Regions from separate parts of the Priestia sp. JSM ZJ58 genome, predicted to be linked through region 1. Evidence: predicted binding sites of a transcription regulator. Region 1 holds the regulator's gene; each other region holds the start of a gene.
What was found. The regulator Rex, encoded in region 1, represses fermentation and respiration genes when NADH is low (regulators of the CRP and FNR family bind a similar motif). The targets are predictions, from matches to a motif close to TTGTGAAATATTTCACAA.
Positions count from the first base shown of each region.

Region 1 (7,486 bases):
TACCTGTAGCAGTGTCACCGTCAGCTTCGATGCTTGCTACTTTATTATAGATATTTACTAATGCAGTACCACCACCAGCTACGATACCTTCTTCAACCGCAGCACGCGTAGAGTTTAATGCATCTTCAATACGTAATTTACGTTCTTTTAACTCAGTTTCAGTTGCCGCACCAACTTTGATTACAGCTACGCCACCAGCAAGTTTTGCTAAGCGCTCTTGTAATTTTTCACGGTCAAACTCTGAAGTTGTTTCTTCAAGCTGAGCTTTGATTTGGTTTACGCGTGCTAGGATATCTTCTGCGTTTCCTGCACCGTTTACAACTGTTGTATTTTCTTTTGTTACAACAATTTTAGAAGCGCGACCTAATTGATCGATGCCTGCTGTTTTTAAGTCAAGACCAAGCTCTTCAGTAATTACTTCTCCGCCTGTTAGAATAGCAACGTCTTGTAGCATTGCTTTACGACGATCACCGAAACCAGGAGCTTTAACAGCTACAGCTGTAAATGTACCGCGAAGTTTGTTCACAACTAATGTTGCTAAAGCTTCACCTTCTACGTCTTCAGCAATGATTAATAGAGGCTTGCCTTGTTGAACAACTTGCTCTAATACCGGTAAGATTTCTTGAATGTTACCGATTTTTTTGTCTGTGATTAAGATGTATGGATCATCTAATACAGCTTCCATTTTATCTGAATCAGTTACCATGTAAGGAGATGCATATCCACGGTCAAACTGCATACCTTCTACCACTTCTAATTCAGTTGTGAAACCTTTTGATTCTTCAAGTGTGATAACGCCGTCGTTACCAACGCGCTCCATTGCTTCAGCAATTAATTGACCTACTTCTTCGTCAGCTGCTGAGATAGCCGCTACTTGAGCAATTGAATCTTTACCTTGAATTGGTTTAGAGATTGCTTTTAGTTCTTCAACCGCTACAGCTACTGCTTTTTCCATACCTTTACGGATACCCATTGGGTTAGCACCAGCCGTTACGTTTTTAAGACCTTCTCTGATCATTGCTTGCGCTAAAACTGTTGCAGTAGTTGTACCGTCACCAGCAACGTCGTTTGTTTTGCTAGCAACTTCGGCTACTAATTTAGCACCCATATTTTCAAATGCGTCTTCTAATTCGATTTCTTTTGCAATTGTTACACCGTCATTTGTAATAAGCGGTGAACCGAATTTCTTTTCCAATACAACGTTACGACCTTTTGGTCCAAGCGTTACTTTTACAGCATTTGCTAATGTATCTACACCACGTAGCATTGCGCGACGTGCTTCTTCGCTAAATTTAATGTCTTTTGCCATGTTCTTTGACCTCCTCAAGATGTTCTTAATAATCTATTTTTTACGTATGATAAGTTTGTGGTTAAAATTAGCCGATTACAGCTAAAATATCGCTTTCGCGTAAAATTAAGTATTCAGTACCTTCGTATTTTACTTCAGTACCCGCATATTTTGAGAAGATGATACGATCGCCCGCAGCTACTTCTAAAGCTACACGCTCACCGCTTTCTAATACTCGGCCTGTACCTACAGCAACAATTTTACCCTCTTGTGGCTTTTCTTTTGCACTGTCCGGTAACACGATACCGCTTGCTGTTTTTTCCTCAGATTTTACAAGTTCAATCACTACGCGATCACCTAATGGCTTTAACAAGTGAAACAACCTCCTCAAATAATATGTTTGCATTTTTATTAGCACTCAACCTCAACGAGTGCTAACACAATTATTATATTAAAACAAAGTGGGTTTTTTTTGCAAGTATTAAACAAAAAAAATTTAAAATTTACGACAACTACATATAATAGTCTTAGATTTCGACGATTTTGAGAAATAAAGCATTCTTTTCTCTGTTCAATAATATGTATGTTACAATACGAGCAAGAAGAAATTACTAACTTTACAGTACTTCTTCGACATATATACATAAAAACCTTTTAAAGGAGTATAGAAGATTGGAAAAACGTTATTGGTATGTTATCCTCACCTACATCCTTATGCAGTTTTCAGGAGTTGTTGGTATACCGCTGTTAAAATTAACAGGAATATTTGATGACTATCCAGTTCGAACAGCGAATGTCATGCTTTTGACTTATTGGACTATCATTAGCTTTATCCTTGGTTTACTTATTGTCTTACTGCTGCTGCGCCGTGACATGTCCATGCGTATAGAACATGCTGGAAAAACGATTGCTGTTGTCTGGTCAGTCCTTGGGGTGTTTCTCGCTATGGCTGGTCAAGCTGTAGCAGGTATGATTGAGCACGCTCTTGGCATTACCCAAGTATCTGAAAACACACAAAATATTGTTAATCTTGTTAAAGCAACGCCTTTCCTTATTGTCGTTACGTCTGTTATTGGACCAATACTAGAAGAGATTATTTTCCGAAAGATTATTTTTGGTTCTCTTCACAAACGATACAATTTCTTTATCTCTGCATTTATTAGTTCCCTTATTTTCGCTGCGGTACACTGGGATTTTAAACATTTACTTGTGTATACAGCTATGGGATTTGTATTTGCATTCCTTTATGCAAGGACGAGACTAATTGTTGTACCTATTATTGCTCATGTTTTGATGAATACAATTGTTATTTTATCTCAAACTATTTTTGCAGATAAAATTATAGAAATGCAAAAACAAGCAGAACAAATGCAGTTCATTTTTGGAGGCATGTTTTTATGAAGAATATCCCTTTAACACGAGGGTTTATTTATATTATTATGGGGATTTTATTCACCTACTTGGCAATTCAAAATGCCCAGGAAACCGTCTGGAATTTCCCCACAATCTTATTTGCACTCGTAGCCGCATTCGATTTCAGGTTTGCGGTTCGCATCTTTATCTTGCACTACAAAATTAAAAAATTGCAGCAGCAATATAAAAATCAAGATGATTCATCCAAATAAAAAAACCACTGTTTCAGTGGTTTTTTTTACATACTAACATCTTCTCTTTCTTGCTCTGCCCTTGCCTTTAACACTTTGCGATACGAAATGCGGGAAATAATGATGCTGATTTCATACAAAATTAAGAGCGGCACTGTCACCATCATGTGCGAGAGCAATTCCGGTGGTGTAATAAGTGCGGCAATAACTAGCAGTACGAAATAGGCATATTTTCGAATTTGAGATAAAAACATAGGCGTTATAATTCCTAAACGCGTCAAAAACATAACGACGACAGGAAGCTGAAACAACAAGCCAAAAGGCAGTGTGAGCTGCATTAAAAAAGAAAAGTATTCATTAATGCCAATCACTTGGTTTACATTCAGCTCATCAGAAACGCGCGTCATAAAATCAACGACAAATGGAAACAACACAAAATAAGAAAAAGAGACACCGCCAATAAAGAGAAAAATGGAAACAGGAATATATCCAAGCGTTACCTTACGCTCTTTTTCATATAAACCAGGACTAATAAATGCCCAAAGTTGATACAGTGCAACAGGAGCTGCAAGTACACAGCCGATAATAACAGCAAATTGCATATAAATCTTAACTGGATCTGTTAACCGAAATGCATTCATCGTTAAATTCTTTGCCTCATCAGCATGCTGTAAATAGACAATAACCTTATCCGCTATAAAAAAGCCGCCAATTGTGGCAATCACAAAGAAAAATAAAACAATTAAAATGCGTTTTCGCAGCTCTCCTATATGATCATATATTGACATTTCTTGTTCGGTCATACTATGATCACCCTTTTACTCTTTGTCATCTACTTGACGCTGTTTATCTTTTTCACGATCTTCTGATGCACCGCTAGCGGCATGCTTAAACTCTCTAAGCGTTTGGCCCACTGATCTTCCTAGCTCCGGTAACCGTTTCGGTCCAAAAATAAGCAGTGCTACAATCGCAATAATAATCCAACTGCCTGCTCCAATCCCCATATTCCCACTCTCCTTATTAATTTAGACTTAAGGAAATCGTAACACAGTCCGCCTTATTCAACAGGATAATTTTTCAAAAAGTAGACGAGCGACTGTAATTCTACAGCAAGATCAATATGATGGAGTCGAATCTCATCCGGTACGTTTAAGCGTGCAGGAGTAAAGTTTAAAATTCCTTTAATTCCGCAACTCACTAAACGATCAGTAATTTGCTGAGCAACAGTGGCAGGAACGGTTAAAATCGCTACTGAGATGTCATCACTCATATAATCTTCCAATTGGTCAAGATGATAAACCGGCACGTCGCCTACTTTCGTACCTACTTTATCTTCTATCACATCAAAAGCGCACTCAATTTTGGTGTTATTATTTTTAATAAAATTATAATTTAAAAAGGCCGTTCCTAGATTCCCTACGCCAATCAGTGCTACTTTCGTTACTTCATCTTGGTCTAACGTTTTACGGAAAAATGTAAGTAAATAATTCACATTGTAGCCGTATCCCTTTTTTCCTAATGCACCAAAGTAAGAAAAGTCCCGACGAATAGTAGCAGAATCCACTTTCACTGCCTCACTTAACTCCGCTGACGACACACGCTGTTTACCAGAAGCATGCAAATTTTTCAAAAAACGATAATAAAGCGGCAATCGTTTAGCCGTTGCTTGTGGTATTTTTAATTGTTCAGTGTTCACGTTGTACCCCCTCAGTTCATGTATGTCATTGCTAACATTTTCAAGTCATATTGCATTACCTTTCACAAAGCATCAACCGCTTTGAGGTAGCGCTTCCAATTCTCTCTCTTTTCTCTTGTTTTATATATACTCCGCTTCACACCTCGACGGCTTTTGTCTATTCAGCACTCCTTAAAGTCGGTATGTAGAACGAAGCAATTAGCCCTTCAAAGAATCGGTTTGTTAGTCATGACGGATTTTTTACATCCATCATAGATAAGTTCAGAGATGCACTTATCTCTTATTTTAACATAGTATCCTGTATAAAATGTGCAGGGGAAATCATTTTATTTCATGAATCAAAACATTCGCTTCATCATTTGTCCTTGTCCCTCTACAAATTACAAACGCTTGTAGGAAGAACTTGTAGTTGAAAATATGTTAAAATACACTATGGATATACTACTAGAGGTGAAAAAATGATTATTCTACAATTGAACGGTATTACAAAATACTATGGGGCAGAACCCATTTTATCGAATATAAAGTTAGAAGTACAATCAAAAGACCGCATTGCCCTAGTGGGACGAAACGGTGCTGGTAAATCAACTTTATTAAAAATTATTGCTGAGCAGCTTTCCTATGACAGCGGAGAAATTATTAAACCTAAGGGTGTTTCCATTGATTATATGGGACAAGATACAGTTCTTGAGTCAACACTCTCCATATGGGAAGAAATGATGACTGTCTTTGCTCCATTAAAGAAGATGGAAAAAGAATTACGTACGCTTGAAACGAAGATGGGTGATCCAGACATTTTTAATGATTCAGTTCAATACGAAAAACTAACCAAAGAGTATGATCAGCTTCAAGTAACGTTTAAAGATTTAGGCGGCTATCAATATGAAGCGGATACACGATCTATTCTTCACGGTTTCCGTTTTTCAAACTTTGACTACAGCACCCCTATTTCCTCCTTAAGCGGTGGACAAAAAACGCGCCTGGCTCTTGCAAAACTGCTTTTAACAAAGCCTGATTTGCTTATTCTGGATGAGCCTACCAACCACTTAGATATTGAAACTTTAGCATGGCTGGAACAGTTTCTGCAAGGGTATGAAGGAGCTATTTTAATCGTTTCACATGATCGTTACTTCCTTGATAAAGTCGTAAATCAAGTGTATGAAGTCGTACAAAAAACAACGGTGAAGTACACGGGCAACTACTCTAAATACCTTGTACAAAAAGCAGAGCGATATGAAAAAGAGTTGCGTCAGTACGAAAAGCAGCAAGATGAAGTCGCAAAGCTGAATGATTTTATTCAGCGAAACATCGCCCGCGCATCGACTACAAAACGTGCGCAAAGCAGACGTAAACAGCTCGATCGAATGGAGTTAATAAATCGACCTAACGAAGGCGAAAAATCAGCTAGTTTTTCGTTTGAAATTGAACGTCAAAGCGGAAATGAAGTCTTAAATCTGGAAAATGTGTCTATCGGATATGATGAACACAACTATGTCGTCCAAGAGGCAAACCTTCGCATTAAAAAAGGGGAAAGCCTTGCGTTGGTTGGTCCTAATGGCGTGGGGAAATCAACTTTATTAAAAGGCATTGTGGATAAACTCAGCTTCAAGACTGGAACCATTTCCTTTGGCTCAAATGTAATGGTTGGTTATTACGACCAAGAGCAAGCCAATTTAACGTCTAATAAAACCGTTTTAAATGAACTTTGGGATGACTACCCAGCCAAACCTGAAAAAGAAATCCGTACAGCGCTTGGAAATTTTCTGTTTTCAGGTGATGATGTACTGAAAATCGTTTCCACGCTCAGCGGTGGTGAAAAAGCACGTTTGGCTCTTGCGAAGCTTATGCTTCAAAAAGCTAACTTCTTAATTTTGGATGAACCTACTAACCATCTTGATTTAGATAGCAAACAAGTACTCGAGAATGCGTTAATTGATTACCCAGGGACTCTATTATTTGTTTCACATGACCGTTATTTTATTAATCGTATTGCCAATAAAATAGCAGAGCTATCTCCTGAAGGAGTAGAAGAATTTCTTGGAGATTATGACTATTATGTAGAAAAGAAAGCAGAAATAGAGGAAATTAAAGAATTAGAAAATATAAAAGCAAACGAAGAACGTACGGTAAAAGTAGATAAACAGTCCTATAAACAAGATAAAGAACAAAAGAAATTGATGAGACAGCGAACGCGCCGCATTGAAGAAATTGAAACTGAAGTAAACAAATTAGAAGCCGCCCAAGCGGCGAATGAAGAACTTCTTTGTGACCCTGAAATTTATCAAAATCACGAAGAAGTATCAAGATTAAACGGTGAAAATGAAAAAATTTCTTCACAGTTATCCACATTAATGGAAGAGTGGGAAGAATTACAGCTGCTTCTAGAAGAGTAGCCTATATTTTTGCGTATCTATTCATCCTATTTACTTGTTCATGCGCTTAAGAGCAAGCTTTATCCACTCTGTGAATAAATAGTGGATATCTGTCTGATTTTCATAATTAAAACTTGTTGATAACAGGTCCGTGTACTGAGTGCACGGACTTTTCCACATAATTATCCACAGTCAATTCTAAATTTATTGAATATTGTTGATAAATCATTTTTATCCACAAAAAAAGACGAATGAGAAATAAATCTCATTCGTCACTTACTCTTCCAAGTCCAAACCGGGGTTTGCATTTAATGACATATCTGAACGTTTTCCTTGAGCAAATCGTACGCTTGCTGCTGCTCCAATCATTGCGGCATTATCCGTACATAGAGATAGCGGCGGGATAATAAGCTCAATATTTGATAGGGGTTCAAATGCCTCTTCTAGCGCTGCTCTAAGCCCTTTATTAGCAGCAACTCCTCCTGCTAATAAAACTTGCTTAACGTTATATTCCTTTGCAGCTTTA
Region 1 is NZ_JBISEM010000012.1:3,076-10,561, reverse strand. It holds gene groL (chaperonin GroEL) at 1-1,309, opposite strand, end outside; gene groES (co-chaperone GroES) at 1,377-1,661, opposite strand; gene ACH6EI_RS27275 (CPBP family intramembrane glutamic endopeptidase) at 1,961-2,689, shown strand; gene ACH6EI_RS27270 (YdiK family protein) at 2,686-2,913, shown strand; gene tatC (twin-arginine translocase subunit TatC) at 2,940-3,695, opposite strand; gene tatA (twin-arginine translocase TatA/TatE family subunit) at 3,711-3,896, opposite strand; gene ACH6EI_RS27255 (redox-sensing transcriptional repressor Rex) at 3,950-4,588, opposite strand; gene ACH6EI_RS27250 (ABC-F family ATP-binding cassette domain-containing protein) at 5,047-6,981, shown strand; gene tsaD (tRNA (adenosine(37)-N6)-threonylcarbamoyltransferase complex transferase subunit TsaD) at 7,237-7,486, opposite strand, start outside.

Region 2 (7,486 bases), on a different contig from region 1:
GACAAGACCAGAAGCAATTAAAATGGCTCCTCTAGTATTAGAGCTTAAAAAGCGACCAGAAGAGTTCGAAGCAATTGTTACAGTAACGGCTCAGCACCGTGAAATGTTAGACCAAGTATTGAGCATCTTTGACATTCAGCCTGACTATGACCTGAACATTATGAAGGATCGCCAAACCCTTATGGACGTAACGACCAGAGGATTACAAGGCTTGGACGACGTAATGAAAAAAGTAAAGCCGGACATGGTACTTGTACACGGTGATACAACTACGACGTTTATTGCTGGGCTAGCAGCTTTTTATAATCAGATTCAGGTCGGGCATGTTGAAGCAGGTTTGCGCACATGGAATAAATATTCTCCATACCCGGAAGAAATGAACCGTCAGCTTACAGGTGTTCTCGCTGATTTGCACTTTGCTCCAACAGATAAGTCTGCAGCTAATTTGCAAGCAGAGAACAAAAAAGAAGAGCGAATCTTTGTGACTGGAAATACAGCTATCGATGCGTTAAAAACAACAGTAAAAGAGACATATGAGCATGAAGTGTTAACGAAATTGGGAGATGATCGTCTTATTTTGTTAACGGCACATCGCCGCGAAAATTTAGGCGAACCAATGAAAAATATGTTCCGTGCTGTTAAGCGTATTGTAGATGAACATGAAGATGTGCAAGTTGTGTATCCTGTTCATTTGAATCCAGTAGTTAGAGAAACAGCAAACGATATCTTAGGAAATGACCCGCGCATTCATTTAATTGAACCGTTAGATGTGATTGACTTCCATAACTTCGCTGAGCGCGCTCATATTATTTTGACAGATTCGGGCGGTGTTCAAGAAGAAGCTCCTTCATTAGGCGTACCTGTATTGGTACTTCGCGATACAACAGAGCGCCCGGAAGGAATTGAAGCAGGAACGCTCAAACTAGCAGGCACGGAAGAAGAAACGATTTATACGCTAGCAAAAGAGCTGTTAATAGATGAAGACGTATATAAGCAAATGTCACAAGCATCGAATCCTTACGGAGACGGCTTAGCTTCTAAACGCATTTGTGATGCTATTAGCTACTATTTCAACCGCCGTGAAAACAGACCGGAAGCTTTTAATCCGCTTTCGTAAGATTTCTAAACACCTTTCACATGAAAAGCGTCTCTTTGAGACACGATAGTGTGAGAGGTGTTTTTTTATGTGGATTAAATGGTTAATGATTAGCTTTATATTGGGAAGTGGGGGAGGGCAAATGTCGCTCAATCCGACATTTCCTTCTATAAAACAAGAAATGAATCATCAGGAAAAATCAATCATTGTGATGATTAAAAAAGAAAAATTCACGAAATTTAAAAGTCAGCTACAAAAAAATTATCCTAATATAAAGATTAAGAGCGAATTTCACACGGTGTTTACAGGACTTTCACTAAACGGCTCCATCTCGGATTTGGAAAAACTATCTCAGAATCCATCTATTATTAGTTCACATTCTATTAAAAACTATCAGGTTACAGAAGAAAATAGCGTAACGTTCATTGGCTCAGAACAGGTAAGAGGCTTGTTTGATACTCACAATCAGCGTTTAACAGGAAAAGGGATCAAAGTAGGCGTTATCGATACGGGGGTTGATTATTCTCACCCTGATTTAAAACAAACCTACAGAGGGGGTTACGATGTAATAGATGAAGATTATGAGCCGATGGAAACCACTCGTGAGCAAGGAGAACCGACTCTGCACGGTACTCATGTAGCTGGTATTATTGCAGCGAATGGGAATATTAAAGGCGTAGCACCTCAAGCGGAAATCTATGCATACCGAGCTCTTGGACCTGGAGGAGCTGGAACGTCTGAAAGTGTTATTCTAGCTATTGAAAAAGCAATTCAAGATGATGTAGATATTATTAATTTATCATTAGGAAATGATGTGAATGGCCCTGATTTACCAACAAGCTTAGCGTTAGATCGAGCTGTTGAAAAAGGAATTGTAACGGTTACATCTAGCGGCAATTCAGGTCCAGGTTTATGGACGGTGGGCTCTCCGGGTACAGCGGGAAAAGCTATTTCCGTTGGCGCTTCTGTTTCTCCGACAACAGTTCAATTTCTAACAATTGGATTTAACAAAGAAAAAATTATGATGGCGCCAGTAGAAGGGTCTCGTCCATGGACGTTTAATCAAACGCTGCGTGTAATAAATGAAGAAGATTCCAAAGAGCAAAAGCATGCGTCGGGTAACGTCATTTTGCTAAAAGCAGAAGGAAATGCGGTTCAAAAAAAGATTAAACAAGCTGAACAGGCGGGAGCAAAAGCGGTTATTTTATATAGCCCGACAGAAAAAAGCATAGTCAGTAAACTAAAAGAGTCAGTAAATATTCCCGTGATATGGGTAAGTAAAAAAAGCGGTGACACCATTAGCCAACACATTCAGTCTCAACAACCGTACTTACGCACTGGCCAGCAGGTGGTGCAAGACTTGCTCACATCTTTCAGTTCAAGAGGGCCTGTAACGACTACTTGGGGAATCAAACCAGACGTCGTCGCACCAGGTTACTTCATTAATAGTACAGTTCCTGGAGGATATGAACGCATGCATGGCACAAGTATGGCTGCGCCCCATGTAGCTGGAGCGTGTGCGCTGATTTTACAAGCTCACCCGAACTGGTCTCCTGAACAAGTCAAAGCTTCATTGATGAACACCAGTAAAGTAATGCAGCAGCTAAACGGTCAAACGTATCGCGTATATGAACAAGGAGCGGGAAGAATTCAAATAGCAAAAGCCGTCACAGCAGAATCTTTGTTTTATCCATCTTCTTTATCTTTTGGTATTTTTACGCGTCCATCAAAGAAAGTTTTATCTTTTAAAATTGATAACCAGTCTGATAAAGCAAAAACGTATCGCTTAAACGTTCCAAAAAGGGATGAAGGAGTGAACTGGGATGTTCCATTACCCGTCACGGTGCCACCCCGTCAGACAAAAGAGATAGCTGTCACTTTATCGGTGCAGCCCCGTTTTAAAAATAAAGGTATATATGACGGATATTTGGAAATAAATGATTCACGTGAAACATTTTCGCTTCCCTATATGTACATGATTAGCATTCCAGATTATCCTCGTGTCATGGGATTGCAAGTAGCAGCGGAAAAAGAGAAAAATACGTATAGCTATGAACTGTTTTTGCCTGAAGGAGCAGATCAGTTAGGCGTCGCTCTTTTTGATAAGCAGTCTTTACAGTTTGTATCGTATTTAGATGTTGACGTGGATGTAGAAAGAGGCATGAGAAAACGAAAAATAGCGATTGATGAATCGCTTGTACCAGGAGTGTACCAAATATTTGCATTTGTGAAAAAGCATAGACAAGAGCAGGTTGTACACAGTACAATAACGATTGAATGAACCTCTTTAAATGTTTTCATTTGAAGAGGTTTTATGTGTGGCAGAAATGTGAACAATAAGAAGAGATTGTGAAGTTTTTAGCTTAAACACATTGACATTAAATATACGCTATTGTATGCTTACAGGGAATATAAATGATAAGGTTTTCAACCTGTGAAAACCGTTGATATTTCTGCGTATTTTATTAGCTGTTTTTACCTTTTTTAGCAATTTTTTTTGCCTTTCTATCATATATTGAGCTATGAAAACGATAGAGAATTCGGAAAAAAGAAAATTTTGCAAAAGGGGTATGAGCTTATGAAAGATCGCAACCGTCATCCTTTGCAAGCGATGGCATTAGTGTCAATCATTCTATCACAGTTAGCAGGTTCAGTCTTAATTGGCTTATTCTCTGGAAGATGGGCTGATCAATGGCTTGACACCGAACCACTATTTTTGATTTTAGGCCTTCTTTCAGGGCTAGCAGCAGGTGTTTTTATGATGCTGCGGACAGTCCACCATTTTTTTTCAGGAGATTAATAATTCATGCAGGATTTGCAGCACGTTTTTCCAAGACTTCGTTCATACATATTGTATTTGTTAGCATTATACGTTCTCGGCTGGGGATTTACAAGTTATAAGGCTGTTTTTGCAGGTTTAATTTTAGGAACCGCCCTGAGTTTGTATAATTTGTGGAACTTAGTAAGAAAGTTTGAGCAGTTTGGACAGGCGTTGGATGAGGGGAAAAAGCCCCGTTCAATTGGGACTGTTGTAAGATTTGCAACAGCTGCTCTCGCAGTTGTGATTACCATCTCTTATCCAAAAACCTTTCATATTATTAGTGTAGTTGTGGGATTAATGACGTATTATGTTGTCATTATCATAGATTTAGTTGTTCAAAATATGCGTAGAAGATAGAAAGAGAGGTGAACACAGTTGGGTCATGAATCACCAACTATAGAGTTTCTAGGCCTTACTTTTAGTCAAAGTAACTTGCTTATGGTTACCGTAGCTTCTGTTATTGTATTCTTAATTGCAGTTTTATGTACTCGTACTCTTGCTATGAAGCCAAGCGGTGCACAAAACTTTATTGAATGGGTCTTAGATTTTGTTAAAGGACTCGTTAATAGCAATATGGATTGGAAAACAGGTGGCCGCTTTTTGACGCTAGGTGTAACTTTACTTATGTACATTTTTGTGTCAAATATGTTGGGTCTTCCATTCGCCATCGTGATTGACCATAACTTATGGTGGAAATCGCCAACCGCTGATCCAGCAATTACGCTGACGTTAGCCGTTATGGTAGTTGTACTATCACATTATTATGGTATTAAAATGCGAGGTTTCTCTGCATACACGAAAGATTACTTCAAGCCAATGGCATTTTTATTCCCGCTTAAGATTATCGAGGAGTTTGCCAATACGTTAACGCTTGGCCTTCGTCTTTACGGTAATATTTATGCTGGGGAAATTTTGTTAAGCTTGCTAGCTGGTTTAGCAACAACAGGCTTCCTAGGTACAATTGGAGCTGCTATCCCAATGCTTTTATGGCAAGGATTCAGTATTTTTGTAGGCGCAATTCAGGCCTTCATTTTCACAATGTTAACGATGGTTTATTTATCTCACAAAGTGAGTAGCGACCATTAATTTATAAAGCTTTGTTCAAGTAATACCCAATTTGGACAAAACAAAACTTAGTTAAACAAAATCATATATATTAAGGGAGGACTTTATAAAATGGGTTTAATAGCATCTGCAATTGCGATTGGTTTAGCGGCACTAGGTGCTGGTATTGGTAACGGTCTTATCGTTTCTAAGACGATTGAAGGCACAGCTCGCCAACCAGAAGCACGTGGTACATTAACTTCAATGATGTTCGTTGGGGTTGCCTTAGTTGAGGCGCTTCCAATTATCGCCGTAGTTATTGCATTCATGGTACAAGGTAAATAATAATGTGTTACATGTGGCGAAGATCATTCAAAAGAACCTTCGCCATTACTTTATGTCTTTAAGAAGTAAATTATATATGTGGAGTCTCTGAAGGGAGTGAACATGGCCGTGTCGAACATGTTTGTGTTAGGAGCAGCAGGCATTAATGGTGGAGATATTCTTTTCCAATTAGTGATGTTCCTTATCCTACTTGCGTTACTTCAAAAATTCGCGTTTGGTCCTGTAATGGGAATCATGAAAAAACGTGAAGAGCATATTGCCGGTGAGATTGATGAAGCAGAAAAGCAAAATGAGGAAGCGAAGAAGCTTGTTGAAGAGCAGCGTGAAATCTTAAAGCAATCTCGTCAAGAAGTGCAAGTAATGATGGAAAACGCTAGAAAGTCTGCAGAAGATAAAAAAGAAGAAATCATTGCAGCAGCACGCGAAGAGTCTGAGCGTCTAAAAGCTGCAGCAAAACAAGAAATCGAACAGCAAAAAGATCAAGCAGTTGCTGCGTTACGTGAGCAAGTTGCTTCATTATCTGTTTTAATTGCGTCGAAAGTTATTGAAAAAGAACTTTCTGAACAAGATCAAGAGAAGTTAATTCATGAATATATCCAAGAAGTAGGGGATGTACGATGAGTCAACCAGCTGTAGCCAAGCGCTATGCACTAGCTCTTTTTCAATTAGCAACAGAAAAACAGATGATCGATGAAATGCAAGACCAGCTACAAATCGTTGAAGAGGTGTTTGCTAAAACACCTGAATTAATGGATGTATTAACTCATCCAAAAATTACAATTGAGCGAAAAAAACAGTTTGTAAGTGAGGCATTTGCTGAACTTTCACCAACTGTTCAACATACGGTTCTTCTATTATTAGAGCGTCACCGCATTCAAATTGTTAGCCAAATGGTGCAAGAGTATCGTTTCCTAGCGAACGAAGTACGTGGCGTGGCAGACGCAACTGTTTATTCTGTCAAACCTTTAAGCGCAGATGAGAAACGAGCAATCTCGCAATCATTTGCTTCAAAAGTTGGAAAACATACGTTAAATATTTCAAATGTAGTAGATAAAAGCCTAATCGGCGGCGTGAAGCTTCGCATTGGTAATCGTATCTATGATGGCAGCATTAGCAGCAAATTAGAAACGATCCACCGAGGACTTCTTGCACACAGATCGTAGATAGGGGTGAAATTCATGAGCATCAAAGCTGAAGAAATTAGTGCGCTGATCAAGCAGCAAATTGAAAACTATCAGTCTGAGATTAAAGTGAGTGATGTAGGTACTGTTATCCAAGTTGGGGATGGTATCGCACGTGCTCATGGCCTCGACAATGTCATGGCTGGAGAACTGGTTGAATTTTCAAATGGTGTCATGGGAATGGCACAAAACTTAGAAGAAAACAATGTAGGTATCATTATTTTAGGACCATATACCGAAATTCGTGAAGGTGACGAAGTTCGCCGTACAGGACGCATCATGGAAGTTCCAGTAGGAGAGCAGTTAATCGGTCGTGTTGTTAACTCATTAGGTCAGCCAGTAGACGGCTTAGGCCCGGTAGAAACAACAAAAACACGTCCAATTGAAGGTGCTGCACCTGGCGTTATGGATCGTAAATCAGTACATGAGCCGCTTCAAACAGGTATCAAGGCGATTGACGCACTTGTGCCGATCGGCCGTGGACAGCGTGAGTTAATTATCGGTGACCGTCAAACGGGTAAAACATCGGTAGCAATCGATACAATCTTAAACCAAAAAGATCAAGATATGGTATGTATCTATGTAGCGATTGGCCAAAAAGAATCAACAGTTCGTAACGTAGTAGAGACATTACGTAAACACGGTGCTCTAGATTACACAATCGTTGTAACAGCATCAGCTTCACAACCAGCTCCACTATTATTCTTAGCACCATACGCTGGAGTAACAATGGGTGAAGAGTTTATGTATAACGGTAAGCACGTACTTGTTATTTACGATGACTTAACAAAACAAGCATCAGCTTATCGTGAACTTTCATTACTATTACGCCGTCCTCCAGGTCGTGAAGCATATCCAGGGGATGTATTCTATCTGCACTCTCGTTTATTAGAGCGTGCGGCAAAGTTATCGGACGCAAAAGGTGGAGGTTCATTAACAGCTCTTCCATTTATTGAAACGCAAGCAGGAGACGTATCTGCTTATATCCCAACGAACGTA
Region 2 is NZ_JBISEM010000002.1:220,998-228,483, reverse strand. It holds gene wecB (non-hydrolyzing UDP-N-acetylglucosamine 2-epimerase) at 1-1,117, shown strand, start outside; gene ACH6EI_RS22545 (S8 family serine peptidase) at 1,185-3,377, shown strand; gene ACH6EI_RS22540 (AtpZ/AtpI family protein) at 3,675-3,896, shown strand; gene ACH6EI_RS22535 (ATP synthase subunit I) at 3,903-4,274, shown strand; gene atpB (F0F1 ATP synthase subunit A) at 4,293-5,003, shown strand; gene atpE (F0F1 ATP synthase subunit C) at 5,094-5,306, shown strand; gene ACH6EI_RS22520 (F0F1 ATP synthase subunit B) at 5,409-5,927, shown strand; gene ACH6EI_RS22515 (F0F1 ATP synthase subunit delta) at 5,924-6,469, shown strand; gene atpA (F0F1 ATP synthase subunit alpha) at 6,485-7,486, shown strand, end outside.
Region 2: ACH6EI_RS22540 (AtpZ/AtpI family protein) is a predicted target of Rex. The motif match lies at 3,444-3,461, and genes of this name have one in related genera.

Region 3 (7,486 bases), on a different contig from region 1:
AAACAAATGATGCAGATAAATTTGGCTGAGGTGAAACATGAAGAAATAGTCTTTGCCAAAGCTATTTACGAGTCTACATCCGCTGAAGACAAAGAAGCAGCAAAAAAACAAGTGGGTTCACTGCTAGACAGAGCTTTAGCAAATCATCCAGTCTTCAATCAAATTGCTCCTATGTCTAAAAATGTTTCCTTCATGACAGGATCAACTGATGTTGCAGACGTTAGCTGGAATGTTCCCACTGCACAGTGCGTGACCGCAACGTGGGCTTATGCTACGCCGTTTCATACATGGCAAGCTGTTGCTCAAGGGAAAACGGAGTATGCCCATGATGCGATGTTATTGGCTGGAAAATCCATCGCGGCTACGGCGATTGAAATGATAGAAAATCAAGAGCTGATTAGTCAAGCTAAACAAGAGCTGGAGGATAGACTAGAAGGGGAAAGCTATGAATGTCTTGTGCCTTCACATATACAGCCACCTAATTACTCAGAAAGTGAGGAGGAAGACTACAGCATGGTATAAAAAACGAAGCGGGAAAAACGTATTTTGGCGTAAGGAAGATCCGGACGATGAATCGTTCGGATTTTTTTATTGTTAGGTTGAACACAGGTTTCATTTATCCCGTTTTTTCGTCTTTAGATTGTATTGATGTAGTTATGCCTCAATCTCTTTTTTTGTTTTCATTAAAAATAAATGGTTAAAAATATATCTCTTTGCTGAACCTAACCCTATCTAATTGTTCACGAAAAGAGGTAAAAACATGAGAGCATATAAAGTAGAAAAAGATGGGTCAATTTCAACTTCACTAAAAGGAAAATCAGTTTTATCCACTTCTTATTTAAATAAAGGCTCTGCTTTTACTGAAGAAGAAAGAGAAGAGCTTCATCTGCAGGGACTTCTTCCTCCAACGGTCTTAACGTTAAAAGAGCAGGCAAAAAGAGCATATGAGCAGTTCGAAAAAGCGCCGAATGATCTTCAAAAAAATAATTCGTTAAATGATCTGCATAACCGGAACGTTGTGTTGTTTTATCGTTTATTAACCGATCATTTAAGTGAAATGCTTCCCATTATTTACACGCCTACTGTAGGTCAATCTATTCAAGAATACAGCCATGAATATCATCGTCCTGACGGCTTATATTTATCCGTAAATGAAGCGGACAGATTAAGTGAGGCGATTGAAAACTTAGGGCTCGACAGCGAAGATATTGATTTGCTTGTAGTCACGGATTCAGAAAGTATTTTAGGAATTGGGGACTGGGGAGTAGGAGGGATCAATATCGCAGTTGGAAAGTTAGCGGTCTACACAGCTGCAGCAGGAATTGACCCAAGCCGCGTACTGCCTGTTGTTCTTGACATGGGGACCAATAATAAAAAGCTTCTTGAAGATCCTTTGTATTTAGGAAATCGTCATGAACGAGTAAAAGGAGAAGACTATAATCGTTTTATCGCTCAATTTGTAAAAGAAATAACGGCCAAGTTTCCTAAAGCGCTTCTTCATTGGGAGGATCTTGGTAATATTAACGCGCGACACATTATGAAAGAATACGGCGATAAAATTTTAACATTTAATGATGATATTCAAGGAACGGGAGTAATTACTCTTGCAGCCGTTTTAACAGCCGTCCGTATTACAGGTACGCCTTTAAAAGATCAGCGGGTTGTTGTATTTGGACCGGGATCTGCTGGAATTGGGAATGCTGATCGTATTCATAGTGCGATGATGCTTGAAGGGTTATCTGAAGAAGAAGCATATGATCGTTTTTGGGCATATGATTACAGAGGTCTGTTAACGGAAGATATGGAAGATTTAGCTCCTTTTCAACAGCCATATGTTCGCCAAAATGAAGAGATTAAAGAATGGGAAAAGGGCGATGAAAATAAAATTTCACTGTTGGAGCTTGTGAAACAAGTGAAACCTACCATTTTAATTGGAACATCAGGCGTCACGGATGCTTTTACCGAAGAAATTATTAAAGAAATGGCAAAGCATGTAGAGCGCCCGGTGATTATGCCGCTTTCAAACCCAACTAAACTTGCTGAAGCTGTTCCGGAAAATATTATAAAATGGACGGAAGGAAAAGCCCTTATTGCAACAGGAAGTCCATTTGAACCCGTTGAATATAACGGGCACACTTACGAAATCGGACAGGCTAATAATGCATTTGTGTTTCCAGGTCTTGGTTTAGGTGCAATTGTGGTTCGCGCTCAAAAGTTTACTGAATCTATGTTTGCAGAAGCAGCCAATGCAGTAGCGCGTATAGCAGAAACAGATACAAAAGGAGATACGCTTCTTCCAAATATTAAAGATCTTCAAAAAGTATCAAAGGCGGTTGCTGTGGCAGTTGCCGATGCTGCTGTAAAAGATAACGTAGCAACTGTTACCGAAAAAAATGTAGCTGAACTTGTAGAAGAAGCGGTATGGCAGCCTGTTTATAAACCTGTTAAGGCAAGAAATGAATGAGGTGAATGATAAATGAGCATAGGTCAAATTTTTCTCATTCTCGCGCCTATCTTTTTTGTCATTTTGCTTGGTTATTTAGCAGGGCATTTTAAAAAATTTGACAAGCAAACGTCTAAGGGGCTTAACACATTAGTAACGAAGTTTGCGCTTCCTGCACACTTATTTGTAGGTGTGACGACAACGCCAAGAAAAACACTCATAGATGAATGGCCGTTTTTAGTTGCGCTGATTTTAGGCATCGTCGGGTTTTATCTCATTATATTGCTCATCGTGAAGTATGCAGGGAAGCATACGCTAACTTCTTCTTCTATGTTTGCTCTAAACTCAGCTCAGCCAACGTTTGCTTTTATGGGCATTCCGGTACTTGGAGGCTTGTTTGGTGCAGGTGCAGTAGCGATTCCAATTGCCATCACAGGAATCGTGGTGAACGCGATTTTAGATCCGTTGGCAACGATTTTGGGAACCGTTGGCCAAAGGGGACGAAAAGAAGGGGAAGAGAAAACAAGTTTATTCAAAGTAACGGTTCATTCTATTTTGCATGGTCTATCTGAGCCTTTGGCATGCGTCCCGTTAATTGGAGTGATTTTAACGCTTTGCGGCTTTCAGTCACCTAAACTGTTACAGGATATGCTTGATCAAATTGGAAGTATCACATCCGGAGCAGCTTTGTTTGCGGTAGGAGTAACGATTGGAATTGGAAAAATTAACTTCAGTAAAGGCGCGCTCGGGATCGCTGTCTTAAAAGTAGCGGTTCAACCGATCGTTATGCTTGGAATTGCAGTATGGATAGGGTTGTCTTCAGATGAAGTGACAAAAGCTATTTTACTGGTAGCTTTTCCTGGATCTGCTGTAGCTGCGATGATTGCTTTGCGGTTTGAAAGCATGGAAAACGAAACGGCCTCTGCTTTTGTTATTAGTGCTATTTTATCGCTGGTTACGCTGCCGCTTCTTATTTCTTGGCTTATGTAAATAAAAAAAAACGAAAGAGGAATTTCCCTCTTTCGTTTTAAGACGGATTAATAAGCTAATGCGAATAATCCTTTGATATGAGATAAGTAACGAACGTTACTTGCTTCTTTCATAAGTGATGCTGGTAAACCTTTTAATTGCGTTTTGTTTCCGCCGATTGTACCAATTGCATCTTTGCGTCCAAGACTTCCTAGTGTACCAGAGAAGACAGGAACGAATGATTCCATTGCTCCGCCGCGAATAGCTACTGCTAAGTTCACGCCTACAACTTCACCCATTTGCCAAGCTAATTGAGCAGTAGGTGGGTAAGGGCGACCTTCTGGACCCATTACAACCGCTGAGTCACCAGCAAGGAATACATCTTTATGAGATGTAGATTGTAAGAATTCATTTACAAGTGCACGACCGCGGTTTACTTCGATACCTGAGTTAGCAACTACAGAGTTACCTTGAACTCCGCCAGTCCATACCATTGTTTTTGTTTCAATTTTGCTGCCGTCTTTAAGTTCAACAGTTGTAGCATCCATTTTTGTTACAGGTGTACCAGTAACAAATGTAACGCCACGTTTTGTTAAGCTTGATTGAGCACGCTCTACTAATTCAGCAGGGAAGCCTGGAAGAACTGTAGGAGCTGCTTCTACACAGTATAGAGAAATTTCTTTTGGATCCACACCGTGTTTTAGGCATAGGCTTGGCATTAAGTCAGCGTATTCACCAACAAGTTCGATACCTGTTAATCCGCCACCGCCAACTACGATTGTACCGTCAGCTTTATTTTTTGTTTTGCTGTATTCAGCGATACAAGCTTCTACGTGTGCACGTAAACGGTTTGCATCATTTACTGATTTAAGAACGAAGCTGTGCTCTTCTAAACCAGGGATACCGAAGTAAGCAGTTTCACTACCTAAAGCTGTAACAAGGTAGTCGTAGCTTAATTTTGTACCATCTTCAAGAGATACTTCACGTTGATCTGGTGAAATTTCTTTTACCGTTGCAATTTTTAAATCAACGTTGTAGTTTTTAAGTAATTTATCAAGTGGTAAAGCTACCGCTTGTTCAGAAACGCCGCCTACAGCTAGACGGTGTAATTCTGTAATGATTTGGTGAGTAGCAAAACGGTTCACTACTGTAATTTTTGCTTCATCCGCACTTAGGTGTTGGCGAGCTGTCATTGCAGTTAATAAACCACCGTAACCGCCGCCTAAAATTAAAATATGTTTTGACATAGTCGATCCTCCGTCCACACTTTTTAATGAAAATTATTTTTGTTTTTCGTTTGTAATGTCTAAATACGCTTGTGCAAAGCGGAATAGTTTTTGAGCTTGTGGATCTTTAAGCATGCGTAATAAACCGAATAAACCGATTGAATTAGAAGCATTTGCTTCTGCACGATCGTTTGCTTCGATTGCAGTAGCTGCAAGACCTTTTACTGTTCCTTCTACTGGCTCGATAAATTCTTTTACTCCACCAAGTAGATCTTCTTTTAATACGTCGTCAGTTAATAATGATTGCGCAACGTCGTAAGTTTTTGTAAGCACCGTTACCATTTCAGATAATTTTGGTAAATTATCTACAAGAACAGTAAGAGCTTCTTGTACTTCAGGCTTTAACAATTGATCTAACACATCCGCTTGACCTTTGTTAACCGCCGCTTCTGTTTGTACAGCAGCATTTTCCTCTGCAGCTGATTTTTGAATAGTTGATTGAGACATGAAAAGTCCTCCTTTGCTGGATACTGTTGCATATGTAGTTCCTAGTTATCTGCTAGACTTTCAAACTACATTGTGAAGTTGTGAAATCTTGCACATAATTCTATTTTAATTTTAATACGAGATAAAATCAACTCATTTCGTTGAAAAAATAAGTGAAGAACCTCGTAACCCTTTGTTTAATAAAAGTTTATAAAAAATAAAGCGAATAATTGCCTAGGTAAATAAAATTAAAATAGGGAACTAACATAATTCCTCTTCCTACGATAAAACAAATAACGTCATATTTCAACACATACGAACTTAATATTCTATAAGTAGTAAAAAGATAGGGCGCATTTACTATTTAAAGAGTTTTCAAAAAATTACATTGACTTACTATAGTGTTCTACATATAATCTAAATATAACATCTTATGTAAGGAGATATAACATGGTTATAGTGGATGAACTTTATCATAATGTGGTCATTACATTGCCTCAATTAAAATTAATTGAATTTATAATGAAGTTAAAAGAAGCTAAAGCACAAGAAATAGAAGATATAAAAGCGAAAATTAGTAAATACGAAGAGAAGAAACGTGCTGAAGAAGCTTGGTACCAATCACTATCACCGTTTCGTAAATTTTTTACCGGGCGTCCTTTAAGTCAGCATCAAGCGGTCGAGTATATGGTATACGTAAAGGAACGCTTTAAAAAAATTGATCACCTTAAAGCACAAATGCGAGAACTTCATGAAGTTCTTGAATTAATAAAAGCGGAAAATGAAGAAACAAGTGAAATTACGCTTTCGCCTGCTATTGTACAAGAAATAAAACGACTAAAAAGCAGTGGAGGCGTTGGGATATGAGTGTTAATGAACTAAGTTTAGGTATAAATACGACGTGGGTTGTATTAACAGCGGCGATGATTTTGCTAATGGAAGGCGGCTTTGCCTTGCTAGAGGCAGGGTTTGTCCGCTATAAAAATAGTGTCAATATTATTATGAAAGTATTCGCTGATATTACAATAGGAACGCTTTGTTTCTATTTAATTGGGTTTGGATTAATGTACGGAGATGATTTAGGCGGAGTTGTCGGTAAAAGCGGTTTTGCGCTCTCAGGTAATTTATCGCACCTTGACATTCCAATTGGGCTTGAAACGTTTTGGCTGTTTCAATGTGCGTTTGTGATTGCAGTCATCTCGATCGTTTCTGGAGCGGTAGCAGAACGAATTAATTTTCGTGCATACCTTTTATATGCCATTTTAATGACTACATTTATTTATCCTATAGCCGGCCACTGGATTTGGGGAGGCGGATGGATTAGTAAGCTAGGAATGCTTGATTTTGCCGGTTCGGCAGTCATTCATGCGCTAGGCGGTTTTTCAGCTTTAGCAGCTGCAATAATGATTGGACCAAGAAAAGGGAAATTTACGCAGAATGGAATTAGTTCCGTTTCTCTTCCAAGCAATTTGCCGCTTGCCTCAGTGGGTGCTTTTTTATTATGGTTTGGATGGTTTGGGTTTAATGCAGGAAGTACGCTAAGTGCCACTGACGTTAGAATTGGTCACATTGCTATTGTCACAATGTTATCAGCAGCAGCAGGCGGAGCAGCTACTTTATTTTATACTTTATTTCGCTACAACCGTTCAGATGCACCTTCTGTAATAAATGGATCGCTTGCCGGACTGGTTGGCATTACGGCCGGGTGCGCTTTTGTTAACACACCATCTGCTATTTTTATTGGAGCTGTATCTGGCTTATTAATGATGGCAGCTACAAACTGGCTCGAAGCACGTCAAATCGACGATCCTGTAGGAGCTTTTCCTGTACACGCTGCTTCGGGAATATGGGGCACGTTGGCTGTGGGCTTGTTTTCTACAGACGGCGGTGTGTTTACAGGAGGGGGCTGGACGTTACTTGGCGTTCAACTTCTTGGATTAATTGCTCTATGCGCTTGGGGATTTGTTACGACGTGGATAGGGTTAAAGGTTATTTCCTTGGTGGTTCCGCTTCGGTCTACGGAAGAAGAAGAAGAAGTGGGCTTAGATATCAGCTACCACGGTATCATGGCAGCTCATCAAGCTCCTGAATTTATTGAATATGAAAACTACTATGCGGAAGTAAAAGAAAAAGCCACAGATTCGTAATAAAAGGCCGCCCTTTATAACAAAAGGGCGGCCTTTTTATGTGGAAAAAAATAGATTTAAAATACTTGGTTTAAATGATTGAAAAGTCAGAATATTTGTGTTATATTATAAAAAAGCCAAGGAGTTGATTTCTTATGAAAAAGAATTTACTTAATTCACCGCAAAAATCCAACGGAAAGGTGCTTGATGCATTATTCGCTGAGATGATTTTAGAC
Region 3 is NZ_JBISEM010000001.1:2,104,985-2,112,470, forward strand. It holds gene ACH6EI_RS11200 (M20 family metallopeptidase) at 1-522, shown strand, start outside; gene ACH6EI_RS11205 (NAD-dependent malic enzyme) at 761-2,464, shown strand; gene ACH6EI_RS11210 (AEC family transporter) at 2,477-3,433, shown strand; gene ACH6EI_RS11215 (NAD(P)/FAD-dependent oxidoreductase) at 3,481-4,659, opposite strand; gene ACH6EI_RS11220 (DUF1641 domain-containing protein) at 4,693-5,145, opposite strand; gene ACH6EI_RS11225 (hypothetical protein) at 5,575-5,991, shown strand; gene ACH6EI_RS11230 (ammonium transporter) at 5,988-7,271, shown strand; gene ACH6EI_RS11235 (IDEAL domain-containing protein) at 7,406-7,486, shown strand, end outside.
Region 3: ACH6EI_RS11220 (DUF1641 domain-containing protein) is a predicted target of Rex. The motif match lies at 5,224-5,241, and genes of this name have one in related genera.

Region 4 (7,486 bases), on a different contig from region 1:
CTGCCACCTGCTCAATGGTAGTAGCAATTTCACGAAAAGCTTGTTCTGTGTCTCCTACCACAAAGTCTTGAGATTTTGAAAGTTCTTCTGTCCGGTTGCATTCTTCACGAGCAGCCGCGACTTCCCCTTGAATCGCTGCAATCGTGTGGCGAACTTGTTCAGTAGCCTGAGAGGACTGTTCAGCAAGTTTTCGTACCTCTTCAGCTACTACCGCAAATCCTTTGCCATGTTCTCCTGCACGAGCTGCTTCAATACTAGCATTTAGTGCAAGTAAATTTGTCTGATCTGAAATGCTATTAATTGTAAAAATAATAGATTCAATTTCTTTCATCTTACTTGTTAACTCTTCCATTACCGTTTGAACACCGTGAATCGTCTGAGATGATTCGGTAGTTTGGTTGCGAAGCAGCTGCATTTGTTTTAAGCCTTTTTCATTGATGGTTACAGCTTCAATCGTCATTTTATTAATCTGGGCGTTTTGTTCAATGACTTCTTCAATTTGTGAAGATAAACTCATCGTTTTGTGATTAGTAGAGTCAGCGTCAGAAGCCTGCTGCGTGGCGCCGCTGGCAATCTCATGGATAGCCCGGCCAATTTCTTCACTGGATGCAGTTGCTTCTTCAGATACAGCACTCAAGTCTTCAACAGACGTTTTTACTGTCTCAACAGACGTCTGAACCGTGCCAATCAATGTTTTCATTTTAGCTACCATATCGTTAAATAAATGAGTAAGTTCACCAATTTCATCTTTTGACTTCGTCTGAACCTGAACTGTTAAATCGCCAGCTGTTACTTTGGCTACTTCGTTTTTCAAGCGGCGAATCGGATTCGTAATGATTCTTGAGAAAAAGATGGTTAACACCACTGATAATAAGATGCCAATTAACGCAATCCAGACAATCACATTCAGTAAATGATGAGCGCTTGAGAGCATTTCATTATAAATAAAGGCGTTTCCTATCTTCCAATTCGTTCCTTCGAGAGTATCATATGCCATCACTCTCTCTTCACCTTGAAAGGTATACTTCATGAAATCTTTATTCCGGTCTGCTTTGTACATTTTTTTCATAAATGGCTGATTCATTAAATTTTTTCCAGCTTCTGTTGGATGAACGAGCGCTGTGCCATTTTGATCAAATAAAAATGCATATCCACCGTGATTTACTTCTGCTTTACCTACAATGTTTTTTAATGCATCTAAGTCTAAATCAGTAGCTATAACGCCCAGCACATTTTTAGTATCTGGATCTAAAATAGCCTTTGCAATCGTCACAACCGTCTTTTTCGTTGCTGCATCTTCATATGGATCCGTGTAAACAACCTCATCAGGTGATTCTACTGCTTGTTTGTACCACACCCTGGAAGTCGGATCATAGTTTGAACCAAACTCTTGCTTAGGAACAGAATACATTCCTTTATTTTTTGTGCCTATGTATTCAAGTACTAAGTTAGGATACTTTTCTTTAAACTGTGTAAACTCTTTTTGAACTGTGTTCCATGTAAAATACGGATTTTTCTCTTGGTTTGTTTGATCTCCTTCTTGCTTAACAAAATTAACAATTACATCATTTTCACTATACGTCAGCAAAGAACGACTATACATGTCTAAGTACGTATGAATCGTTTCTCTTAACTCTTTCACTTGACTTTGAGACTGAACTTCTACATCTTTTTCTATTTGTGTTTTGGTAAATTGATAAACAGCCCCTGAAACAACTAATAATAAAATAGCTATAAAAATACTAAAAAATACTACGAGTTTTGCACTTAACCTCTTCATTCCCTCACCCTTCTACAAAAATCTTTATATTACTAATAACGGCTTTTCATTTTCACTTTTGAAGAAGTTTTTGTGATTTATTTCAAATTTCCCCAAAAATAAAACCAGCTCATCCTTTCATAACGAAAGAACGTGCTGGTTTTATTTTTGCTTTTCGTATGCATCAGGTTCAATATGAACAAGCGTATCTTTAATCTGATGCTCATCGTTCATCATATGTTCAATTTGATCAGCAATTTCATGGCTTTTAATAACATTTAAATGAGGATCTACTTTAACAGTTACATCAATCACGACTTGATTACCAAGCTTGCGCGCTTTCACATCTTCTACTTCTTTTACCCCTTCTACAAGCCCAATGCTTTCTTTGTAGTGTCCTAACTTTTCTTCATCAAATCCGTCCGTTAAAGAATGAGCCGCTTCTTTAAAAATCTCGATGGCTGTTTTACAAATAATAATTCCCACAGCAAAAGCAGCTACCACGTCCAGCCAGGGCAAGCCGAATTGCGAGCCGAAAATTCCCACAACAGCCCCTATGCTCACAAGTGCATCAGACAAATTATCTTTAGCAACCGCATATAAAGACTGGCTATCAAGTTTTTTAGCAAGCTTAATATTATATCGGTAGACACCACCCATAACAGCAGCCGCTCCAAGACCTACCCAAGCAGCCAGTAAATTAGGCGCTTCAGATTTGTCCATAAATAATGACTGACCCGCATCGACCAATACTTCTAGTCCAATGACCATCATGATAAAAGAAGCAATAAGTGAAGAGATATGTTCCGCTCTGGAATGTCCATAGGGATGATCATTATCACGAGGTTTTTTAGAGATTTTTAAGCCGATTAAGACGGCAATTGATGCAATAATATCTGTAACATTATTAAGACCGTCGGCTTTTAATGCAGAGGAAGCGGTGACACCCGCAATAATAAGTTTACATGCTGATAAAAAGATATATGATAAGATACTAACCCAAGCGCCTTTTTGGGCTTGCTCATAGTAGTTCTCCATCCCTTCAACTCCTTTATTCAAAATAAGCAAACTTAGTGTAACAAATGGATTTCGTGTGGGTCTATAGAAACATTATTGGCTGTTAACATACAAATAGAGAATGTTAAACTCTTTAGCTTTCTGCAAAACAAGTTGCCTTTACTCAACACTTTAAACGTTTGAGATCTTTCTAAATGTGGCACTTCATGTAGAAGGACCCTTTTTTTAAATCGCCCTGTAAAATTGTTTACTATTTTTTAAAGGGTGTGATTTTTATCACAGCCGAGGGTATTTATTCTTGTTACACTAACATTGTGAAAAACATCACAAAATAAAATTCAAAGGATGATACAAATGAAAACACAATTTACACCAAAAACACGAAAAGTTGCTGTTATCGGAACTGGTTTTGTTGGCTCAAGCTACGCTTTTTCAATGGTGAATCAAGGTATTGCCAATGAATTAGTGTTAATCGATATGAACAAAGAAAAAGCGGAAGGTGAAGCACGCGATATCAATCACGGTATGCCATTTTCCACACCGATGAAAATCTGGGCTGGAGATTATAAAGACTGCGCTGACGCTGATTTAGTAGTTATTACAGCGGGCGCTAATCAAGCTCCAGGGGAAACGCGCTTAGATCTAGTTGAAAAAAACGTTAAAATTTTTGAATGCATTGTAAAAGATATTATGAACAGCGGATTTGACGGCATCATTTTAGTGGCAACAAATCCAGTTGATATTCTCGCACACGTTACACAAAAAGTATCAGGATTACCAAACGAACGAGTAATTGGTTCAGGAACGATTCTTGACACAGCTCGCTTCCGCTACTTGTTAAGCGACTATTTTGAAGTAGATTCTCGCAACGTCCACGCTTATATTATGGGGGAACATGGAGATACGGAATTTCCTGTTTGGAGCCACGCGCAAATTGGCGGTGTGAAGCTCGAACATTTTATCAATACTGCTGCTATTGAAAAAGAGCCGGATATGCAGCATCTATTTGAACAAACACGCGATGCGGCTTACCATATTATTAATCGAAAAGGAGCGACTTATTACGGAATTGCGATGGGACTTGTACGCATCACCAAGGCTATTTTAGATGATGAAAATTCTATTTTAACGGTATCTGCTTTATTAGAAGGACAATACGGTATTTCTGATGTGTATATCGGCGTGCCGGCTATCATTAATAAAAACGGCGTGCGCCAAATTATTGAATTGAATTTAACTCCTCACGAACAGCAGCAGCTCGAGCACTCTGCTAGCATTCTTAAGCAAACTCGCGACAGAGCTTTTGTGTAACATCAAAAGATTTTTGCGGGGGACTCCCCCGCTCCCTTGTTTTAAATATGTAGTAGAGGTGTATGAATATGACGTGGACTCAAGTATATAATCCGTTAAATAATATTTGGCTTTCTGCACTAATTGCACTCATCCCCATCATCTTTTTCTTTATTGCTTTAACTCTTTTGAAATTAAAAGGACACATTGCTGCTGGTATTACGGTACTTCTTTCTATGATTATTGCTATTTATTTTTATGATATGCCTGCCTCAATGGTCTTAGGAGCCACAGGCTATGGGTTTTTGTATGCACTTTGGCCCATCAGCTATATTATTATCGGCGCGGTGTTCTTATACAAGCTAACTGTCAAAAGCGGACAGTTTACTACCATTAGGCAATCTATTATTTCAATAACCGATGACCCCCGCTTGCAAATGCTGCTTGTTGCTTTTTCCTTTAATGCTTTTTTAGAAGGAGCAGCAGGATTTGGAGCTCCAATTGCCATTACAGCAGCGCTTCTAGTTGGACTTGGATTCAAACCGTTAAAAGCAGCGGCGCTATGCTTAATTGCTAATACAGCTTCAGGAGCTTTTGGCGCCATGGGGATTCCTGTCATTGTCGCAGGACAAGTATCTGGCATTGATCCAAAAGAAATTGCTCATTTTCTTGGCACGCAGCTTCCGATTATTTCTTTTCTTATCCCTTTTTTACTTGTCTTTATTATGGATGGGATAAAAGGATTAAAAGACGTATGGAAAGCAACGAGCATCACAGCCATTTCCTATGCACTGACGCAGTATTTAACTGTTACATACATCGGCCCTGAACTTCCAAATATCACATCTTCTATTGTGAGTTTGCTTGCTCTTGCTTTTTATATTAAAAGAACAAGCTCGGCAGCAGCTAAAAGCTTCAGCCTGTCACCAAAACAAATTTTAAAGGCTTGGTCTCCTTTTATTCTATTAACGATACTCGTTACGGCTTGGAGCATTTCTTTTGTCAAAACGGCGCTTGAACATCTGAACCTGCTTATTAACGTCCCATTTTTACACAATCACGTAATTAAAGCAGCGCCTTTAGTAAAAGATCCTACGCCTTACGCTGCTGTCTTAAAAATAGACTTATTTGCAGCAACAGGTACGGCAATTCTTATCGCTTGTATCCTTTCAGTTTTCTTGCTTAACGTATCGGCAAAAGTGGCATGGACCACTCTTTTGGAAACCGTAAAAGAACTATCAAGACCTATTATGACGATTATGATGGTCATTGCTTTTGCTTTTATTTCAAATTATTCAGGACAGTCCTCTACACTTGGATTGGCACTCGCTACATCAGCTGCTTATTTTCCATTTTTATCTCCATTTCTTGGCTGGATTGGCGTATTTCTAACGGGGTCTGTCGTATCGAATAATGCGCTGTTCGGCAACTTGCAGCTAACTACAGCTCAGCAAATTAATGTCTTGCCAATTATTCTCGTAGCGGCTAATACTGCCGGCGGCGTGATGGCTAAAATGCTTTCTCCTCAATCAATTGCTGTCGCTGCTGGAGCAGTAGGTTTAGCTGGAAAAGAGGGTGAACTGTTTAAATACACGCTCAAATACAGCATGGGATTTTTGATACTAGGAGGATTTGTTACCTTTTTATTGGCTTGGTGGTTATGATAAAAAACTTCTAAAAATCCTGTTATTACCTTGTTTCTTTCATTTAAACAAACGTTTGATTATATAAAAAAGTCTCCAGTTAGCGCCGGGGATTTTTTTATTCTGAAATAAGTAAACCTATATTGCCAAATTGTTTTCCTTTATCTAATCGTTCGCAAGCTGCAGCTGCCTCTGACAGCGGATAGAATCTATCGACGATTGGTTTAATTTGATGTTTCTCTATAAAATCCATCATGTCCACAAATTCTTCCTGACTTCCCATAGATGTGCCAAGTATATTGAATTGAGGATAAAAAATAGTTCTTAGAGGCAATTCAACTTCATTTCCAGAACTCGCACCAAAATTAACAATTCTTCCATTTGGCTTTAGTATTTCAAAATACGTCGGAAATAAAGCTGCCCCCACACTATCAAGTATGATATCTACTTTTCTATCGTTGATTTCTTCTTTTAGGTTACTTCCACTGTCTAATGCATAATCAGCTCCATACTTTAGGGCTTGCTTTCTTTTTTCATCACTTCTAGAAGTAACCGTTACGTCAGCTCCGATAGCTTTTGCGAATAACAAGCCATAAGTCGCGACTCCGCTCCCTATACCAGGAATAAGTAGATGTTCTCCTTTTTTTAACTGCCCTTTTGTAAAGAGAGCTCTATACGCAGTTAAAGCTGATAATGAAAGAACTCCCGCTTGTTTCCAAGATAGATAAGGCGGCTTTTGCACAACATTATCCGCTTTTATGATTACATACTCTGCAAACGTTCCATTCGATGGACCACCTAAAATTTTAGGCGTAAACGGAATGTCCTCTATACGATCCCACTCCAGACTTGGATTAATGATCACTTCTATTCCAATTTTTAAACCTTTTACGCCTTCTCCCACTTCTTCTATAATACCTGCACCGTCTGAACCGGGAATAAACGGCTTATCTCCTTTGCCTCGATTATTCATAACAAATAAATCTCTCCGGTTTAAACCTGCTGTTTTTAACCTTACTTTTACTTCTCCTCTTTCAGGGGGCATCTCCTGAAGATCTCTGTAATTCATGCCTGCTATACCGCTTTTCTCACTATGTATAATGGCTTTCATGATTTCGCCTCCTCTTAATCTACTCTACTAAAAAGCTCAAAACCGCAAAAGAAATATGCCCCAAAAAAAGGAAAACAAACTTTTAAAATCGCTTTTTCACCGTTTTATCTTTATTTTTCTGTATCCTAAAAGTATTCAGCTTCTTTTATTACAGATTTGTTACAAAAAAGATTGTTTGTAACAAAACGAATATAAAATAGAAAAATCGGTTTGGAAATCCTGATAAATCAACATTTATCCGCAATTTATTTACTATATCTACTTCAGAAACTAGTAAAAATCTAAAAAAATTTAAGAAAAAAAGACAAAACACTTTCTTTTATTACAGATTTATTGTAATATAAATGTAACAAAAGAAATATAAAACACATAATCGTTACATAAATAAGGTTAATTAATTAGGAGTGAGTTAGAAATGAAAAAAATTGGACTAGTTTTATCATCAATCGCTATTTTCTTTACACTAAGCACTGGAGTTACAGCACAAACAACATCTCCAACACTAACGGATGCAAATGCTGTCAAAATTGCAGCTAGTGCCAGCAATCATTTCTGGAGTGCTCTGCACGGTTATAAAAACAAACCATGTACAGAACGTACATTTGAATATAAAGGAACTGAGTACGTGTACCTTTGCCCTGAATTTGATACAAAAGCTGAGCTATC
Region 4 is NZ_JBISEM010000005.1:87,641-95,126, forward strand. It holds gene ACH6EI_RS25310 (methyl-accepting chemotaxis protein) at 1-1,780, opposite strand, end outside; gene ACH6EI_RS25315 (cation diffusion facilitator family transporter) at 1,922-2,797, opposite strand; gene ACH6EI_RS25320 (L-lactate dehydrogenase) at 3,131-4,087, shown strand; gene ACH6EI_RS25325 (lactate permease LctP family transporter) at 4,150-5,730, shown strand; gene ACH6EI_RS25330 (zinc-binding dehydrogenase) at 5,828-6,820, opposite strand; gene ACH6EI_RS25335 (IseA DL-endopeptidase inhibitor family protein) at 7,236-7,486, shown strand, end outside.
Region 4: ACH6EI_RS25320 (L-lactate dehydrogenase) is a predicted target of Rex. The motif match lies at 3,089-3,106, and genes of this name have one in related genera.